One region of the Arthrobacter sp. MYb224 genome, then DNA from elsewhere that is predicted to be linked to it. Evidence: riboswitches for the same ligand, from Rfam matches in the RefSeq annotation. Region 1 holds a riboswitch; the other holds the start of a gene.
What was found. A riboswitch is a leader RNA that binds a small molecule or an ion and turns the genes downstream of it on or off. The one in region 1 is predicted to bind thiamine pyrophosphate.
Positions count from the first base shown of each region.

Region 2: it holds a riboswitch for thiamine pyrophosphate, as region 1 does, so the genes downstream of both, thiM (hydroxyethylthiazole kinase) here and thiC (phosphomethylpyrimidine synthase ThiC) in region 1, are expected to answer to the same signal.

Region 1 covers NZ_PCPU01000006.1:4,509-8,087, forward strand. The annotation lists gene CQ017_RS12185 (MarR family winged helix-turn-helix transcriptional regulator) at 1-138, opposite strand, end outside; gene CQ017_RS12190 (MFS transporter) at 232-1,680, shown strand; TPP riboswitch at 1,875-1,982, shown strand; gene thiC (phosphomethylpyrimidine synthase ThiC) at 1,980-3,579, shown strand, end outside.
Region 2 covers NZ_PCPU01000006.1:249,228-252,806, reverse strand. The annotation lists gene CQ017_RS13290 (hypothetical protein) at 1-1,109, shown strand, start outside; gene CQ017_RS13285 (GntR family transcriptional regulator) at 1,106-1,474, shown strand; TPP riboswitch at 1,509-1,603, shown strand; gene thiM (hydroxyethylthiazole kinase) at 1,593-2,387, shown strand; gene thiE (thiamine phosphate synthase) at 2,380-3,021, shown strand; gene thiD (bifunctional hydroxymethylpyrimidine kinase/phosphomethylpyrimidine kinase) at 3,018-3,579, shown strand, end outside.

The sequences.
Region 1 (3,579 bases):
CATCGGCCCCTGGACTTCGATGCGGCTCATCAGCAGATAGACGCTGCGATCCAAGCCATCACCGCTTCGGCGCTGCGCGATGGTGTAGCGGCTGAGCAGCGTTTGCTCATACTCGATATCTGCTGTGCGGCGTTTCATGTACCTAATTCTCCACTTCTACTCATTCGATCATACCCGAACATGTATTATGAACATTTTATGTATCTTACACATTCACTCTGAGAGGCTCTCGTGTCCAAACCCACCTCTGCCGGGATTCCCGGCTCAGGTCTAGCAGTCGCCGTTCTCGCCTCCGCGGGCATCGCTTCGTCGATCACCCAGACCATGGTCACGCCGCTGATCCCACAGCTGCCCGGCATTTTTGATACCTCAGCCTCAAACACCGCGTGGATCATCACCGCCACGCTACTTGCAGCCGCGGTGGCAGTACCAATTTCCGGGCGCTTGGGCGACCTCTTTGGCAAACGGCGCATGCTGCTCATCCTGGCGCTGCCACTGATCCTCGGTTCCATCGTGTGCGCCATGGCCCCCACGGTGGAGGTCATGATCGTCGGCCGCGCACTGCAAGGCCTAGGCTCGGGCATGGTGCCACTGGGCATCGCCATGCTGCGTGACCTTGTCCCGAAGGAACGCCTGTCTTCGGCCATTGCCACGGTCAGCGCCACGCTGGGCGTCGGTGGCGCCATCGGCATGCCGATTTCCGCCGCCGTCATTGATTTCGCCAACTGGCGCGCCCTGTTCTACGGCAGCGCGGTAGTCACGCTGCTGGTAGTTGTCGCCATCTGGAAACTCATTCCTGCCCTGCCGGCCGGCGCCGCCGGACAGCGCTTCGACTGGCTGGGCGCCATTGGGCTGGGCATTGGCCTGATCTCGCTCATGCTTGCCGTCTCCAAGGGCTCCTCTTGGGGCTGGGCGGCACCGCTGACGCTGGGCCTGTTCGGAATGGCCGCCCTCACGCTGTTGATCTGGGGCATTTGGGAAACACGGACCAAGGATCCGCTGGTTGACCTGCGCACCGCTGTTATTCCGCGCGTGCTGCTGACAAATATCGCCTCGATTTTCGTCGGCTTCGGAATGTACGCCAGCATGCTGGTCATGCCACAGATCCTGCAGCTGCCGTCGCAGACCGGCTATGGCTTGGGCCAGTCGATTCTCGCAGCCGGCCTCTGGATGGCTCCAGGCGGCCTGATGATGTTGGTGCTCTCCCCTGTCGGCGGGCGGCTTTCCGACGCACGAGGCCCGAAGTTCACGCTGGTACTTGGCGTTTCGGTCATCGCCGTCGGCTACTGCCTGACCCTGCTCGGCATGGGTAGCGCGTGGAGCCTGATGCTCACCAGCCTCGTCATCAACGGTGGTGTGGCTCTGGCCTACGGCGCCATGCCGGCGATCATCATGGGCGCAGTCCCCCGCAGCGAAACGGCTGCGGCCAATGGCTTTAACACGCTGATGCGTTCGCTGGGCACGACCACCGGCGCCGCGGTCATCGGCCTGGTGCTGGCCCAGATGACCACCGATTTCGGCGGAGCTTCACTACCGTCAGAATCCGGATTCCGCGTGGCGCTGATACTTGGAGCTGGCATTTCCGTGGTCGCGGCAATCTTGGCGGCCTGCATTCCCAGCGCCGCGAAGAAGACCGCGATCGAAGTCGACGCGTCGCAGGAACTCAGCCTGAACAAGTAGTCACCCCGGCTCTTCGGAATTGCCGAGTTTATGCTCAGCTTTGACATAGAAACCCCGGGTAATGTCGTAGACACCTCCTTGAAGGTGCGAGTGATGATCGTAAGGCTCCCGTTGGATATTGCCCAATGGGAGCCTTTCACTTTAAAGTTTCTCGTCTTCCTTGCAAGTCCACGTTGTCAGTCGTGATACCTTGTTTGAGACCACACGGGTGCCCTCGCAGGGGCTGAGATCGGGCTAACGCCGTCCGCGACCGTTGAACCTGTCCGGGTAATGCCGGCGAAGGAAGTGAGTTTCCCACAGTGGAACAATTTGAACAGCACTCTGCCCACACCCTTGCCTACCGTGAGTCTGAGGGAATTTCGGTTCCTGTCACGCAGATCCAGCTGGCAGATGCCCCCAACGGCGAGCCGAACGAACCGCTGCAGGTGTACCGCACCAGCGGCCCGGGGAGCGACCCGACCACGGGGCTGAAACCATTTCGAGAGTCGTGGATTCGTGAGCGTGGAGATGTCGAGACCTATGCCGGGCGTGAGCGCAACTTGCACGATGATGGCAGATCCGCGGTCCGCCGCGGCACGGCGAGCGCCGAATGGGCCGGGCGCTCGGCACCACCGTTGCGTTCGGCACCCGGGACTCGGGTCACCCAGATGCACTACGCACGGCAAGGGGTCATCACCCCGGAAATGCGCTATGTGGCCCTGCGCGAAGAATGCGATGTCGAGCTGGTGCGCAGCGAGCTAGCGGCCGGCCGGGCAATCCTTCCGGTGAACATCAACCATCCGGAATCCGAACCGATGATCATCGGCAAGGCCTTCTTGGTAAAAATCAACGCGAACATCGGCAACTCGGCGGTGACCAGCTCGATCGCCGAGGAAGTCTCCAAACTCCAGTGGGCTACCAAATGGGGTGCCGACACGGTGATGGACCTTTCCACCGGCGACGATATCCACACCACCCGTGAATGGATCATCCGCAACTCGCCGGTTCCCATCGGCACCGTCCCGATCTACCAAGCACTAGAAAAGGTCAACGGCGAAGCGAACGAACTGACCTGGGAGATCTTCCGCGACACGGTCATCGAACAGTGCGAGCAGGGCGTGGACTACATGACCATTCATGCAGGTGTGCTGCTGCGCTACATCCCGCTGACCGCCAACCGGGTCACCGGAATGGTCTCCCGCGGCGGGTCGATTATGGCCGGTTGGTGCCTTGCGCATCATCAGGAGAATTTCCTTTACACCCACTTTGACGAACTCTGCGAGATTTTCTCTCGTTACGATGTCGCATTCTCCCTGGGCGACGGGCTGCGTCCAGGCTCCATTGCGGACGCGAATGATGCGGCCCAGTTCGCCGAGCTGGATACCTTGGCGGAGTTGACCAAGCGTGCCTGGAAATATGATGTTCAGGTGATGGTCGAAGGCCCCGGGCATATCCCTTTCCATCTGGTGCGCGAGAATGTGGAACGCCAGCAGGAGCTTTGCGACGGGGCGCCGTTTTACACGCTCGGCCCGCTGGTCACCGATATCGCTCCGGGATATGACCACATCACCAGCGCAATCGGCGCGACCGAAATCGCCCGCTATGGCACCGCGATGCTCTGCTACGTCACGCCCAAAGAGCACCTGGGCCTGCCCAACCGGGATGATGTGAAGACCGGGGTGATCACCTATAAGATTGCGGCGCACGCGGCGGATCTCGCCAAGGGCCACCCGGGCGCCACGGCGCGGGATGATGCGCTGAGCAAGGCGCGCTTCGAATTCCGCTGGAATGACCAGTTCTCCCTTTCACTGGACCCCGTTACGGCGCAGGAGTTCCACGACGAGACGTTGCCGGCGGAACCAGCGAAGACCGCGCACTTCTGCTCAATGTGTGGCCCGAAATTCTGCTCCATGCGGATCT
Region 2 (3,579 bases), 240 kb from region 1:
GCGACGTCACCGGGGTCCCCCCGCAATATGCGGTTGCCTCCTCGGACGCCTACGGAAGCACCTGGGTTTCGCAGTCCGCGACCGACGGGCTGCGTGCGGCGGACCAGATGCTGGCCCTGTTTGCCATCAACCTGGCCTCCCTGGCGCTGGCCCTGCTCATCGCGATGCTCTTCATTTTGCTGCGCAAACCGCTTGGTTCGCTCAGCCCCCACGATAACCAGGTATTGCGCGAAGTCTGGCTCAACCGGCTGCTGCGCACCTCGACCCTGGCCTTTGCCTCCGTTGGAGCCTCGGCGCTGCATTACAAGGCCTCGTGGCTTATGTCGCTGGATCGCACCATATATCAACCCTGGCAAAACACCGCTAACGTGGCCATGCTCATCACCTTCATCGCCATGGCATTGTGGAAGCCACCGGAAAATTTTGCCAGAACCACTAGCCCAAAGCCAGCCTCCTCCTTTTTGCGGATGCGCGAAAATTTGCTTGCCATTGGATTCCTCACCACCGCACTCACACTCATCGCACTGGCCTGCTCCTCCTCGCTTGTGCAGACCGAGTACGCGGACAATGCGCGCCCCGGTGAGAACGCCCCGCAGGCAATTGTGTCGCTCCTGGTGGTAGCCCTCTTGTTCTTGGTGCTCAATGCCGGGTTCCTGGGCTACCTGCACCTGAAGTCCAAGGGAACCCATTCACTGGCTCGGCACAGCGCAGACCTGCCGCGCTATGTCTATGTGCTCGCCGGGCTCTTGCTCATCGGCGCCACATACCTGCTGATCAATCCACCATTCGAATATTTTTGGGGTCTAGTTCCGGTCAAACCGGTCTTCGCGCTGGGTGCGCTCCTCGCGTTGCTTGCCGCTACCGCCTGCCACATCTGGTGGGTTCGGCGTGCGGCCTTGCCTTGGGATGTCACCGTGGAGCAAGAAATTTGGTACCGCCAAGTCCACGAACTACGCGCCCTCCGCGTAGTCACCGCGGCGGCCGTCACCATGCTGGCCTGGGGTTACGAGGCAGGTCCCTACGTTTCGGCCGTGGGGATCATCGTCTTCTGCTGCCCGGCAGTGATCATTTTGGCCCGCCCAGAAGCTAGGGTGCCGCAGCGCGTATGAGCCACCATATTTTCGTGGACCTGGACGCGGCGGTTCCGCCCTATGAACAGATCCGCACACAAATCTCTTCGCTGATTTCCTTGGGCGAGCTGCCGGCGGGAAGCAAGCTGCCTACGGTGCGGGCACTGGCCACCGATTTGGGGGTCGCTTCCGGGACGGTGGCCCGCGCCTATAAGGAACTCGAGGCCACCGGCCTGGTTTCCTCCCGACGGCGTGCCGGAACGCTGGTGAACGCCGGAGCGGATATGGAGAAATCCTCCGGTGATCTGGTTCAAGCGGTGGATCGGGTATGGGAATTAGCCCGAGCTCAGGGAATCGACGAGGCCACCGTCAGGGCGCTGGTGCAACGCCGCGCACGGCAATAATTTGTTCTTCCGCGGCTTTGGTGAGTACGCTCTAGCCAGTGACACGGGGTGTCGGATTCACCGACTGAGATGAGACCCGTCGAACCTGAACTAGTTCAAACTAGCGGAGGGATGTCGCATGACCCTGACTTCCGTTGCCCGGAATTATCGGCAACAATCCCCTTTGGTGTTTTGCCTGACCAATACCGTGGTCGCCAACTTCACCGCGAATGCACTGCTGGCCTCCGGGGCGGCTCCGGCGATGACCAACCTGCCCGGCGAAGCCGGGCCATTTGCCGCGGTGGCCTCCGCGGTCCTGGTGAACCTGGGCACTCCGAGCACCGAACAGCTGCGCGCCATGGACGAAGCGGTCCATGGGGCGAACCAGGCCGGCACCCCCTGGGTGCTGGACCCGGTGGCCGTGGGCGCATTGCCGGTACGCACTGACTTCGCGCGAAAAATCGTGGCCCAGCGCCCCACCCTGATCCGCGGCAATGCCTCGGAGATTCTGGCGCTGGCCGGGCGCAGCTCGACCGGGCGCGGAGTGGACGCGCAGGACACCGTGCACGCGGCCATCGAGGCTGGACGCGAGTTGGCCATCGAATATGGTTCGGTGGTCGCGATCTCCGGAGCGGCCGATGCGATCATCGATGCCAAGCGCACCACGCTGGTGCACAGCAACGGGATCGGCTTGACCGGGATTACCGGCGGCGGCTGCGCCCTGGGTGCAATCTGCGCCGGGATGCTCGCGGTGAGCGAAGACCCGTTCGACGCGGCCATCGCAGCCCACGGCCTGTACGGACTGGCCGCCGAAAAGGCCCTGGCCATCGGCCGCGGCCCGGGTAGTTTCGCCGCGGCCTTCCTCGACGAACTCTCGCTGCTGGACCCCGACGAATTGCACAACCTGCGCCTTGAGGAGGCAAATAATGCGTGATCTGGGAATCTACCTGGTAGCCAACACCGAAAGCTGCCAGCCGCGCAGCACCCTGGAAGTCATCGAAGGCGCGGTGGCCGCGGGAGTGCAGTGGGTGCAGCTGCGGGCCAAGAACGAGACGGCCCGCGAATTCTTCGAACTGACCTGCGCGGCGGCGGAACTCACCGCCGGCAAGGCCGAGCTGTTGGTCAACGACCGCATCGACGTATTCCTCGCCGCACGCGCCGCGGGGGCCGCGGTCACCGGCATCCATATCGGGCAGAAGGATATTGCGGTGCGCTACGCCCGCGAAATCATCGGCGAGGGGATTATCGGGCTCAGCGCGTCCACCGATGAACAGCTGGCCGGGGCCAACGCCGACGCGAAATACCTCGATTACCTGGGGGTCGGGGCGATCCGCGCGACGCCCACGAAGAAGGACCATCCCACCCCGCTGGGCATCGATGGATTCCTGCGGGCCAATCGGCTCACCGAGCTGCCCTGCGTGGCCATCGGCTCGCTGACCGCCGCGGACGCCGCGGCGCTGCGCGGCGGCGGGGCCGCCGGCATGGCGGTGGTCCGCGCGATCTGCGCCGCGGAGGATCCACAGGCGGCGAGCGCCGAACTGCGCAATCTCTGGGAAGGCGCCAAATGAGTCCCAACATTCTTTCGATCGCCGGCTCCGACCCCTCGGGAGGTGCGGGAATCCAGGCAGACCTGAAGGCCATCGGCGCCAACGGCGGCTACGGCATGGCCGTGATTACCGCGCTCACCGCGCAGAATACCCTCGGCGTGGATGCGGTGCAGGCCGTCGACGCGGGGTTCGTGGCCAAGCAGCTGGAATCGGTGTCCGCAGATGTGCGCATCGACGCGATCAAGATCGGCATGCTGGCCAATTCACAGATCATCACCGCGGTGTCCCGGTGGCTGGAAACGGTGCACGCTCCGGTGGTGCTGGACCCGGTGATGATCTCGACCAGCGGGGACCGGCTGCTGGCCGATGGTTCGGCGTTGGACGCACTGCTTTCCCGGGCGGATGTGCTCACCCCGAATACCGCAGAGCTTGCGGCCCTGCTCGGCGAGCAACCGGTGCGTGGCTGGGAGGAACTGCTCGAACAGGCCCAACGCCTGGCGGCCAAATACGAGGTGCTGGTGATCGCTAAGGGCGGCCACCTGCCCACCGAACGCTGCCCCGACGCGCTGGTGGGCCCGG